Regions from separate parts of the Sodalis sp. C49 genome, predicted to be linked through region 2. Evidence: predicted binding sites of a transcription regulator. Region 2 holds the regulator's gene; the other holds the start of a gene.

Region 1 (6,219 bases), 1.1 Mb from region 2:
GACCCTGGTGGCGACCCGTTTTTCGGTGGTCACCACCCTGCCGCGCACGCTGGTTATCGCCCGCCAGCTATTGCACAGCTACGGTTTCGAGCGGCACTGTTCCCGGCTGCGCGCCATTGATTTACCGGTGCTGGCGCTGGAGGATCATTCGGGGCTGGCGCAGCAGCAGGTGCGGGAGCATTGCATCCGGGCCAAGCGGGAAGACGGTATCGGCGCCATTATACTGGGTTGCGCCGGAATGGCCGACCTGGCGCAGGAGCTGACCGGGGAACTGCAACTGCCGGTGATAGACGGCGTCAGCGCCGCCATCAAGCTGATTGAATCCCTTTACGCCATGGGATTGTCCACCAGCAAATACGGCGATCTGGATTATCCCCTGCCAAAAGAGATCAGCGGCCATTTTAACGGGCTGAACCTGTAGACCAGCCCGTAAAACCCGGCATTTAACGTTGCCCCCCGTGGCCTGCGTCGTCAGCCGTCAGGCCGCTTTTTGGCAGGCGGCGGTCGCCGCTACCACGCCGCTTTGCTCGAGCGCCCGCGCGGCGCGCAGGCAGAGATCCTCACGCCACGGCGCGGCGATCAGCTGCACGCCGATCGGCATCCCGCCCGCGATGGTGAGCGGTACGGTCACCACCGGCAGACCCAGAAACGACACCGGCTGGGTCAGCATGCCCATGCTGGCGCGCACCGGCAGCGCCTGGCCATTAACGGTAAACGTGTCCTGGCCGATAAGCGTGGCGCAGCAGGGCGTGGCCGGCGCCAGCAAAATATCCCAGTGGGCGAATAGCGGCTGGATGCGCTCCTGCAAATAGCGGCGAAAACGCTGCGCCTGGATATACCACGCGGAAGGGAGCATCGCGCCGGCCAGCAGGCGCTCGCGCGACAGCGGCTCAAAGCGGTGCGGTTCCCGCCGCAACGCCGGCAGGTAACGGTTGCCTCCCTCCGACGCGCTGAGGATAAAGGCCGCCGAGCGGGCGAGCGCCGCCTCGGGGAACATCACCTCTTCGTCCGCGCCCAGCGCCCGGGCGACGGTGTCCAGCGCCCTGGCGGCATCCGCGTCGCACCAAGCGCGGAAATACCCGCCCAGCACCGCGCAGCGCAGCCCCTCCTGTCCCCGGTCCAGCAGCGGCAGCGTCGGGCTGACCGGCCGGTCGGCCTGGAACCCGTCCCCGGGGTCAATGCCCTGCAACGCGTCATAGACCGCGCTGAGATCTTCACAGCACAGCGCCATCGGCCCGATATGATCCAGACTGGCGACAAATGAATGCGTACCGCCGCGCGACAGCCGGCCGAAGGTGGGTTTTAAGCCCAGGATGCCGCACAGTGACGACGGCACCCGGATGGAACCGTTGGTATCGCTGCCCAGGGAAAACTTTACCAGCCCGGCGGCCACCGCGGCGGCCGACCCGCCGGAGGAGCCGCCGGCGATGCGCGCCGGGTCGCGTGGATTGCGGGTAGCGCCATAATGGCTGTTCTCGGTGGTAAAACCATAGGCGTAGGCATCCATATTCAGCATGCCGGACAGCATGGCGCCGCTGCCGGCCAGTTTGGCCACCGCCCAGGCGTCCCGCTGCGCCGCGGCGCGATCGCTGTACAGGCTGGCGCCGGCCAGGGTGGTTTCGCCCGCCACGTCAAACAGGTTTTTCACGCCATAAGGGACGCCCGCCAGCGGCGGCAGGGGGGAGCCGGCACGGCGCAGCGCGTCCAGGGCGTCGGCTTCGCTTAACATTCTCTGCGTCGTGACCCGGGTCCAGGCGTTCAGCGCCGGATTGGCGGCGTCGATGGCGTCCAGGACGGCGCGGGCGATCTCACGGGCCGATACCTCGCCCCCGGCCAGCAGGGCGGTGATCTCGGCTATCGATAATGACGCCAGGGTGGTGATGTTCATGCCTTGTAGACTCCCGCCACGTCCAGCCGGTCATCCAGCGGAAAGGCCATCAGTGGGGCCGCCATGGCGGCGATGCGCTCAAACTGCGCCAGCAGCTCCGCGCGCCTGGCGTCATCAAGCTTAAGCGCCAGCACGCTTTCCATCTGGCGGATATAGGCCGCGCAATCGATGGGAACGGCATCGCCAGGCAAGGAATCGTTTGGCATTGAGTCGCCGGGCGCTGAATCGCCCGGTACGGAAACCATGGGTACCGCATCGGTCGGAATCAAGGGCTTATCCATCAGGTTCTCCAGGTTTTGTTAACACTAAAATCCGGCGGCGCTGCCGTTGCTGCGCGGGTCAAACGCGCCCTCCAGCATCCCGTTGGTATGGCGCACTATCGCGCCGGCGTGTCCGACCGCTTCGCTGAAATCCGGCAGGGACTCCACCTCGTGGCCGAGTGCGCGCAGGGCATCAAAGGTGGCGCCGCTAAAACGCCCTTCGAGTTTCAGGGTATCGGTGGCCTGCCCCCAGGTCCGCCCCAGCAGCCAGCGGGGCGCGTTGACGGCTTGCTGCAACGGCATGCCCTGCATGATATGGCGGGTAAATATCGCCGCCTGGGTCTGCGGCTGGCCGTCCCCGCCCATGGCGCCGTAGACCATGACCCGGCCGTCATGCAGCTTTGCGGCGGCCGGATTAAGCGTATGGAACGGATATTTGCCCGGCGCCAGCGCCCGCAAATGCCCGGGCTCCAGGCTAAAGGCGGCGCCGCGGTTTTGCCACAATATACCGCTTTTCGGCAGCACCACGCCGCTGCCGAATTCGTGGTAAATGCTCTGGATAAAGGACACCGCCAGCCCGCTGCTGTCCACCGTGCCCATCCATACCGTATCCCCCGGCGCCAGCATACTGCCCCAGGGCGCGGCGCGTTCGGCGTCCACCCGGCGCGCCAGGCCGTCCAGGAAAGCGGGCGCCAGCAGGGCGTCAGGATCGCAGGCCAGGTGCGCCGGGTCGGTGATAACTTCATCGCGCAGCGCGAACGCCAGCTTGGTGGCCTCGACGATGCGATGGATGGTCTGGGTTTCAGACTGCGCGGCCATGGACAGGCGATCGGTAATGCCGAGGATGGCCAGCGACACCAGGCCCTGGGTGGGCGGCGCCAGGTTAAACAGCTCGCCTTTGCCGTGCGCCAGGCGCAGCGGGGCGCGCCGTCTGGCGCGGTAAGCGGCCAAATCCGCGGCGGTGACCGGCATGCCGATCGCCTTCATTTCCTGGGCCATGCCGGCGGCTACCGGGCCGCGGTAAAAACTGTCCAGTCCCTGCTCCGCCAGGGCGATAAGGGTTTCGGCGAGCCGCGGCTGGGTAAAGCGGCTGCCGGCCAGCGGAATCTCCCGATGGGGAAAAAACACCCGGGCAAAATCCACCCGGCCCGCCAGTTCGGAGAATTTGGCGCGGGAAGCCTGTTCCTGCGACAGGGAAACCGGCATGCCGTCGGCGGCATAACGGATGGCATCCGCGAGCAGGCTTGATAGCGGCAGCCGCGGGTAGCCCATTTCCGCCGAGAGCGACAGCGCCTCAGCCCAGCCGGCCACCGTGCCCGCCACCGTCAGCGCCGACATCGCGCCGCGATGGGGGATAAGCGCCTCATCCCGGTAAAAATCGAAGGTCGCCAGCGAACCCGCCGGGCCGCCGGCATCGATGGCGACCGGCTCGCCGCGCGGCGGCACGATAAGCCAGAAACCATCGCCGCCCAGGCCGTTCATATGCGGGTAGACCACCGCGATGGACGCGGCGGCGGCCACCATCGCTTCAATGGCGTTGCCGCCCGCGCGCAGGACGGCCAGCGCGCTTTCGCTGGCAAGATGATGCGGCGTCACCGCCATGCCCATCGGCGCCATGGAACTGTTGTTCATCGTGGTCAATATCTCTTGTTAACGGGCGGAGGCTGGCAACAGTTAAGCAAGAGGCGTTCCAACCCGCGCCGCCGGATTCATTTGCCTGCGCCGCGGCAGGATATGCTAGGGTAATATGAAACAAAGGTTGCAGCCGGGAAGGAGATATGAAGCAATTCGATGAGCGCCTGCGCGCCGCTTATGCGCAGCTTTCACCGCAGGAACAGCGGGTCGCCGCGTTTATCCTCGATCATTTCGACGATCTGATCAGTTATAACAGCGCGGAGCTGTCGCGTTTAAGCGGCGTCTCCAAGGCGACCGTCAGCCGGCTGTTCAAACGCCTGGGTTATGATAACTATCGCCAGATGCGCGACGAACTGCGGGTGTTGCGCCAAAGCGGGATGCCGTTAACCGATAGCCGCGACGCGGTCCAGGGCAACACGCTGTTGTCACGGCATTACAAACAGGAAATGGCTAACCTGACCTACTGGGTCAACCGGCTGGACGGCGCGCAGTTTTCCGCGGTGATAACGGCGATGGATAATGCCCGGCGTCTGTGCCTGGTGGGCTTGCGCAACAGCTATCCGGTGGCGATGCACCTGCGCCAGCAACTGCTGCAGGTGCGCGGGCGGGTGAGCCTGCTGCCGCAGCCGGGGCAGACGCTGGCCGAAGAAATAGTGGATCTGACCGCCGAGGATATGGTGGTGGTGGTGGCGTTTCGCCGGCGCACGCCGCAAATCCGGCCGTTATTACTGCAGCTTAAAAATAACGCCGTGCCGGTGCTGCTGATAAGCGAGCCCCAGGCGCAGGCGCTGATTCCGCTGGCGCGCTGGCATATCGCCGCAACGCTTGACAGCGTATCGGCGTTTGATTCCTACTCGTCTGCCATGAGCCTGGCGAACCTTATCAGCAACGCATTGCTGCATCATACCCTGGCCCAGGGACGGGCGCGCATCCACAGTATCGCCGATGGGTATGGCGAACTGGATGAGCTTGAACCCCGGGGTTCATAAAAAAAACAGCGCGACATAGCGGTGCGTTTGCACTTTATGGGTGCGTTATTTTCCCGCCGCAGGGCCAAGGCTTTGCCATTCCCGTTAGCATAACCCCGCTTATGGCGGGGCAGGCCTGATATTTTCCCTTTGCGTTCCCCGGAGTGAATCGATGGTTTCATTTGGCACATTAGTTGCAGATAATTAGCCTGAGAATCATTTGTTTCATTACTTCATCTTGGGAACCCGGTATGCAAATCAGAAAACAGCTTATAGCCCTGGCGGGCGCGGTCCTGTTGTTTACCCAGGCGGGGGCGGCCCTGGCCGATCAGTTACAGCAAATCCAGCAGCGCGGCGTGCTGCGGGTCGCCATTCCACAGGACTTCCCCCCTTTTGGGTCGGTCGGCACCGATCTGCAGCCCCAGGGCTACGATATCGACATGGCGCGTTACCTGGCCGACAAGATGAAGCTGAAATTGCAACTGGTGCCGGTGACCAGCGCCAACCGGGTGCCTTATTTGCAAACGGACAAGGTCGATCTGGTGATTTCCAGTTTGGGTAAAAACGCCGAGCGCGAAAAAACCATTGATTTCAGCCGCGCTTACGCGCCGTTTTTCCTCGGCGTCTTCGGGCCGAAGGACGACGGGCTGAAAGCGCCGGCGGAACTGGCCGGCAAAACGGTGGGGGTGACCCGCGGCGCGGTGGAGGATATGGTGCTGACCGATCTGGCGCCGAAGGATGCCCAGATCAAGCGTTATGAAGATAACAACACCACGCTGTCGGCCTATATGTCCGGCCAGGTGCAGTATGTGGCGACCGGTAATCTGGTGGTGAGCGCCATTGCCCGCCAGAACCCGGCCAAGGCGCCGGCGGCGAAATTTATGCTTAAGGACTCGCCGTGCTATGTCGGCCTGCGCAAGGATGAGCCGGCGCTGAAGGAGAAGGTTAACGCCCTGATCGACGAAGCGCTGAAAGACAATACCCTCAACAGTCTGTCCGAAAAATGGATGAAAGCGCCGCTGCCGGCCGATTTGGGCGCCTGAGGACGCCGCGCCCATGACCTATCAGCTTAATTTCGCCGCCCTGTGGCCCTATACGCCCGAACTGCTGTCCGGGCTGTGGGTGACCCTGATGCTGACCACCGCCGCCACGGCGGGCGGTATTACCCTCGGCGTGTGCGGCGCGGCTATCCGCAGCGGCCGGTATGTCGTGCCGGGCCGGTTATGGGGCGTCTATGTGGAGCTTATCCGCAATACGCCGTTTGTGGTGCAGCTGTTTTTTATCGTCTTCGGCCTGCCGGCGCTGGGGCTGAAAATGACCGCCGGCGAGGCGGCGCTGCTGGCGATGGTGGTGAATCTCGGCGCCTACAGCACGGAAATCATCCGCGCGGGCATCCAGGCCACGCCGAAGGGGCAGTGGGAGGCCGGCCGGGTGCTCGGCCTGTCGCGCGGCCAGGTCTTCCTGCGGG
Region 2 (6,219 bases):
TCCGAGCAGCAGGCCGTCGATATGCAGACCAATGTCGTCACCCTTACCGGTACGGTGGTGGTCAAACAAGGCTCCATCGACATCCGGGCGGACAAAGTGGTCATCACCCGCCCCAACGGCGAACAGGGCAAGGAAGTGGTCGAGGGTTACGGCAATCCGGTGACGTTTTACCAGATGCAGGACAACGGCAAGCCGGTGAAGGGCCATGCGCAAAAGGTCCGCTATGAGCTGGCCAACGATTTTGTGGTGCTGACCGGCGACGCTTATCTCGAACAGCTCGACAGCAACGTCAAGGGCGATCGCATCACCTACCTGGTGAAACAACAGCAAATGGAAGCCTTCAGCGACAAGGGCAAACGGGTCACCACCGTATTGGTGCCATCCCAGCTGCAGGATAAGAACCCGGCGGGCGCGGCACCCAAAGCGTCCTCAGCGCCCAAGGCGCCCAAATCCGGCACTAAATAAGAGTAATTGAACCCATGGCAACATTAATCGCAGAAAACCTGGCTAAAGCCTACAAGGGCCGACATGTGGTGGAAGACGTCAGCCTCAAGGTCAGCTCAGGGGAAATCGTCGGGTTGCTGGGGCCGAACGGGGCCGGCAAGACCACCACGTTCTACATGGTGGTCGGCATCATCCAGCGCGACGCCGGGCGCATTATTATCGATGACGACGATATCAGCCTGCTGCCGTTGCATACCCGCGCCCGGCGCGGCATCGGCTACCTGCCGCAGGAAGCGTCGATTTTCCGCCGCCTGAGCGTGTTTGATAACCTGATGGCGGTATTGCAGATCAGAAACGATCTCAGCGCTTCGCAGCGCGACGACCGCGCCAATGCGCTGATGGAAGAATTCCATATCGCCCATCTGCGCGATAACCTGGGGCAATCATTATCCGGCGGCGAACGGCGGCGGGTGGAAATTGCCCGCGCCCTGGCGGCCAACCCCAAATTCATCCTGCTTGACGAGCCTTTTGCCGGCGTCGACCCGATTTCCGTCATCGATATCAAGAAAATCATTGAACATCTGCGCGATAGCGGCCTGGGCGTGCTGATTACCGATCATAACGTACGCGAAACATTGGACGTCTGCGAGCGCGCCTATATCGTAAGCCAGGGACATCTTATCGCCCATGGCACACCCGCCGAAATCCTTCAGGACGAGCAGGTGAAGCGTGTTTATCTGGGCGAAGAGTTCCGCCTCTGATAAGGTGTCCTGAAGTGAAAGCCCCAAGAGGTTAATTGACGCATTATATGAAGCAAGGTTTGCAACTCAGGTTTAGTCAGCAACTCGCCATGACTCCGCAGTTACAGCAAGCAATACGCCTGCTGCAACTGTCTACGCTTGAACTTCAGCAGGAGATTCAAACCGCGCTGGAAAGCAACCCCTTACTTGAGCAAACCGATGTCCATGAAGAAATAGACTCACACGACGTACCCGACAGCGAATCGCTTGATACCCGCGAGGCGATGGAGCAGAAGGACATGCCGGAAGAACTGCCGCTGGACGCCACCTGGGACGAAATGTACTCGGCGGGCACGCCTTCGGGCACCGGCACCGACTACCGCGACGAAGAACTGCCGATTTACCAGGGCGAGACCATCCAGACCCTGCAGGATTATCTGATGTGGCAGGTGGAGCTGACGCCGTTTTCCGATACCGATATCGCCATTGCCACCTCCATTGTCGACGCGGTGGATGAAACCGGTTACCTGACGGTGCCGCTGGAAGATATCCTCGAGTGCATCGGCGACGACAGCGTCACCATGGACGAAGTGGAAGCGGTATTAAAACGCGTGCAGCGCTTTGATCCGGTGGGCGTGGCGGCGCGGGATCTGCGGGATTGCCTGCTGATCCAGCTATCGCAGCTGTCGAAGGATTTCCCTTACCTGAACGAAGCCAGGCTTATCGTCAGCGACTATCTCGATCTGCTGGCCAGCCATGATTTCCGCAGCCTGCTGCGGTCCACCCGCCTAAAGGAAGACGTGCTGAAATCCGCCATGGCGCTGATCCAATCCCTCGATCCCCGGCCCGGCCAGTCAATCAACACCACCGAATCGCAATATGTCATCCCGGACGTCCTGGTGCGCAAGGTGCATAATCGCTGGACGGTGGAGCTCAATACCGACAGCATTCCCAATCTTAAAATCAACCAGCAATACGCCGCGCTCGGCAATACCACCCGCAATGACTCGGACGGACAATTTATCCGCAGCCATCTGCAGGAAGCGCGCTGGTTGATCAAAAGCCTGGAAAGTCGTAATGACACGCTGTTAAAAGTGACCCGCTGCATCGTGGAGCAGCAACAGGCGTTTTTCGATCAGGGAGAAGAGTATATGCGGCCCATGGTGCTGGCGGATATCGCCCAGGCGGTGGAGATGCATGAATCGACGATATCCCGCGTCACGACGCAAAAATATCTGCACAGCCCGCGCGGCATTTTTGAACTGAAATATTTTTTCTCCAGCCACGTCAATACCGAGGGGGGAGGCGAAGCGTCTTCTACGGCCATTCGTGCGCTGGTGAGAAAATTAATCGCCGCGGAAAACCCGGCGAAGCCGCTAAGCGATAGCAAGCTGACCACCCTGCTTTCCGATCAGGGCATTATGGTGGCGCGGCGAACCGTGGCAAAATACCGAGAGTCTTTGTCCATCCCGCCGTCAAACCAGCGTAAGCAAATGGTTTGACCTCTACAGAGAAGGAAGACACTATGCAGCTGAATATTACCGGACAGCGCGTTGAAATCACCGATGCTTTGCGCGATTTCGTGACGACGAAATTTTCCAAGCTGGAACAATACTTCGACCGGATCAATCAGGTATATATTGTTCTGAAGATCGAAAAAGTCCAGCAGATTGCCGAAGCGACGATCCATGTCAACGGCGGTGAGCTGCACGCGACGTCAGAGGCGGACGATATGTATGCCGCCGTCGATTTGCTGATCGACAAGCTGACGCGCCAGTTGAACAAACATAAAGAGAAACTGAAACAGTACTGAATTCACTGTAGCCATTATCGCTACCTAACCTCACATCGGCTCGTTATCCGTACGATAACGGGCCGATGAGTCTTAAAGGTGAAACAAGCGCCTTAAGTGAAATGAAATGACTAACGATACAGCTTTGCAAATAAACACGGTGTTAAGCCTTGAGTGCACCCGCGGCTCCATCCACTGCCAGAGCAAAAAGCGCGCGCTGGAAATTATCAGCGAGCTGGCGGCCAAGCAGCTCAACCTGGCGCCGCAGGTGGTGTTCGAGGCCGTATTGACCCGTGAACGCATGGGCAGTACCGGTATCGGCAACGGTATCGCCATCCCGCACGGCAAGCTGGAAGAAGACACCCTGCGCGCGGTCGGTGTGTTTATCCGCCTGGAGCAGCCCATTGCCTTTGATGCGATAGATAACCAACCGGTGGATTTGCTGTTTGCGCTATTGGTGCCGGCCGAGCAGTGTAAAACCCATTTGCACACCCTGGCCCTGGTGGCCAAGCGCCTGGCCGATAAAACGGTCTGCCGTCGCCTGCGCGCCGCGCAAAGCGATGAAGAGCTGTATGCCATAATGACGGAAACGGAAGCCGGGTCTTAACGCGCCGGGTCGGATTGCCTGCCCGGCGCTGTACCGACCAGCGGGGAGTCATTGGCGCGATTACGGCAAGCGTGGCCAATGGGTCAATAAAAATACCAGAGGGGAGTCGTCATGGTGCTGATGATTGTCAGCGGTCGATCCGGTTCAGGGAAATCAGTCGCGCTGCGCGCGCTGGAAGATATGGGGTTTTATTGCGTCGATAACCTGCCGGTGGTGCTGCTGCCGCAATTGGCCAATACGCTGGCCGATCGGAATATCTCCGCCGCGGTGAGCATTGATGTGCGCAATATGCCCGAGACGCCGGAGATTTTCGAGCACGCCATGGACAACCTGCCGCAAAGCTTTTCGCCGCAGCTGTTGTTCCTCGACGCCGATCGCAGCACCCTCATCAGGCGGTATAGCGATACCCGGCGCCTGCATCCGTTATCCAGCAAGAACCTGTCGCTGGAAAGCGCCATTGATGAAGAGAATGAACTGCTGGAACCGCTGCGCTCCCGCGCGGATCTGATTATCGATACCACGGAAATGTCGGTGCATGAGCTGGCGGAAATGCTGCGTGCCCGGCTGCTGGGCAAACGCGAGCGCGAGCTGACCATCGTGTTCGAGTCTTTCGGCTATAAGCACGGCCTGCCCATCGACGCCGATTATGTTTTCGACGTGCGTTTCCTGCCCAACCCGCACTGGGATCCCAAACTGCGGCCGATGACCGGGCTGGATAAGCCGGTGGCGGCCTTTCTCGACCGCCATACCGAAGTGCATAATTTTATCTATCAAACCCGCAGTTACCTGGAGTTATGGTTGCCGATGCTGGAAACCAATAACCGCAGCTACCTGACCGTGGCCATTGGCTGCACCGGCGGCAAACACCGCTCGGTCTACGTGGCCGAGCAGCTGGCGGACTATTTCCGTTCACGCGGTAAAAACGTCCAGTCCCGGCACCGCACCCTGGAAAAGCGCAAACCATGACGGTTAAACAAACGGTGGAAATCAAGAACCGCCTGGGCATGCACGCCCGGCCGGCAATGAAGCTATTCGATCTGGTGCAAAGCTTTGACGCGGAGGTGTTGCTGCGCAACGATAGCGGCACCGAAGCGGAAGCCAGCAGCGTTATCGCCCTGCTGATGCTGGACTCGGCCAAAGGCCGGGTGATCGAGGTGGAGGCCACCGGCCCGGATGAGATACAGGCGCTGGCGGCGGTGATCGAGCTGTTTAACGCCGGTTTCGACGAAGACTGATCACGCGCGGCTCAGGCTATCGATGGCCACCGCCTTGAAGCCGGCGAAATCGCGGCTGTCGCGCAGCCTGGGCATGGAGCGCTCGCGCACGAAGGTCACGAACAGCTCATAGATCGCCATCGCCTCTTCATAATCGGTCTTATTGATCGCCAGCAGGAAAATCACGTAGGCGGTTTCATTATCGCCCCAGGCTATGCCCTGCGGCGCCAGAATGGTGTAAATCACCGTCTGCCTGGCCAGCAGCCCCAGGGAATGCGGCAGCGCAATGCCGTCGCCCAACAGGGTACTGACGATAGCCTCGCGCTCCACCACCGAGGGATAGAAATCTTTATCCACAACCCCTTCCCGCTTCAGCTGGCCGCATACCTGCTTAAACAGCGCCTGCTGGGTCAGCGGCCGGTCGACAATCATAAAATGCTGTTCAGAAAAGAACTTTTCCAGCATATAAGGGCGGGTGCGATCCACCAGCACCAGTTTGCCCAGCTGTTCGAGCTGATAGTCGCTGGGGAACGGCGCCAGCACCATCACCGGTTTGTTTTTTTCACCGATCCTGACGGTGGAAATGACAAAATCCTCCTCCAGCGCCGGCAGCTTGTCATATTCCCGTAATGAAATCACCTGCGTCACGGCAATCTGCGGATATTTGCGCTTGAGCATCGCCTGGATCATGCGCACCGTCGAGTTGCCGCTGTCGCAGACCAGCAGCGCCTGCGGATGGCGCTGGTAGCCGATATTGTAGTGCCGTTCCAGGCCGACGCCGATATGCAGGACCAGATAGCCTATCTCGTTTTCACTGATGACATACGGGGTATATTTGCCCCAGCTGGTTACCGCCGCCAGCGTCACGTCATAGGCCATGGGATAGTGCTGCTTGATGTTGGCCAGCAGCGGATTGGGAATGGTGATTTGATAGCGCACCCGGGTGATCATGGTCTTGATATGGGTCAGCAGGTCGGCGCGCAGCTGGCTGTCGTTTTGCAGGTTATAGTTATAGTGGCTGTTGATGTAGCTGAGGATATAGTCCACCAGCGTTTCGTCGTCGTCGGCGTTAATGGACGAGGGATTGATGTCCTGTATCCGCCGCGCGGCAATATGGATGCGCAGGTAATTTTCCTCCGCCGCCGAAAAGCCCTTGCCGGTTAACGGTTCGATCAGGCGCACCAGCTGCGCGGACGCCGTTTTAATCCCCTCGTCCACCTCCTCCATCGGGAAATCCGGCAGGGGGTAACCTTGCCGGATGCGTTTGACCGCCACCGCGCTGTACAGGGCCAGATATTGTTCGCCATCATCGGTAAGCTTGATGCCGCTGGCCACCAGGCTTTGGTGCCAGGCCGGCTTCAGCCGCGGCAGAATATCGAACGGCAGCTCGCCGCTGGCCAGCAGATAGCTGTCATGCTCGTC

What was found. Region 2 encodes sigma-54, which starts transcription at its own class of promoters, with help from an activator protein. Its sites were predicted from a motif close to GTTGGCACANNTTTCGCTNT; they were not measured.
Region 1: ABUK12_RS14365 (gamma-glutamyltransferase family protein) is a predicted target of sigma-54. The motif match lies at 3,824-3,843, and genes of this name have one in related genera.

Annotation. Positions count from the first base shown of each region.
Region 1 is NZ_CP163303.1:3,186,491-3,192,709, reverse strand. It holds gene ABUK12_RS14380 (aspartate/glutamate racemase family protein) at 1-421, shown strand, start outside; gene ABUK12_RS14375 (AtzE family amidohydrolase) at 479-1,888, opposite strand; gene hpxX (oxalurate catabolism protein HpxX) at 1,885-2,094, opposite strand; gene ABUK12_RS14365 (gamma-glutamyltransferase family protein) at 2,194-3,780, opposite strand; gene ABUK12_RS14360 (MurR/RpiR family transcriptional regulator) at 3,927-4,772, shown strand; gene ABUK12_RS14355 (transporter substrate-binding domain-containing protein) at 5,003-5,794, shown strand; gene ABUK12_RS14350 (amino acid ABC transporter permease) at 5,808-6,219, shown strand, end outside.
Region 2 is NZ_CP163303.1:4,307,962-4,314,180, reverse strand. It holds gene lptA (lipopolysaccharide ABC transporter substrate-binding protein LptA) at 1-465, shown strand, start outside; gene lptB (LPS export ABC transporter ATP-binding protein) at 480-1,205, shown strand; gene rpoN (RNA polymerase factor sigma-54) at 1,253-2,686, shown strand; gene hpf (ribosome hibernation promoting factor) at 2,710-2,997, shown strand; gene ptsN (PTS IIA-like nitrogen regulatory protein PtsN) at 3,104-3,583, shown strand; gene rapZ (RNase adapter RapZ) at 3,695-4,549, shown strand; gene npr (PTS phosphocarrier protein NPr) at 4,546-4,818, shown strand; gene ABUK12_RS19435 (BglG family transcription antiterminator) at 4,819-6,219, opposite strand, start outside.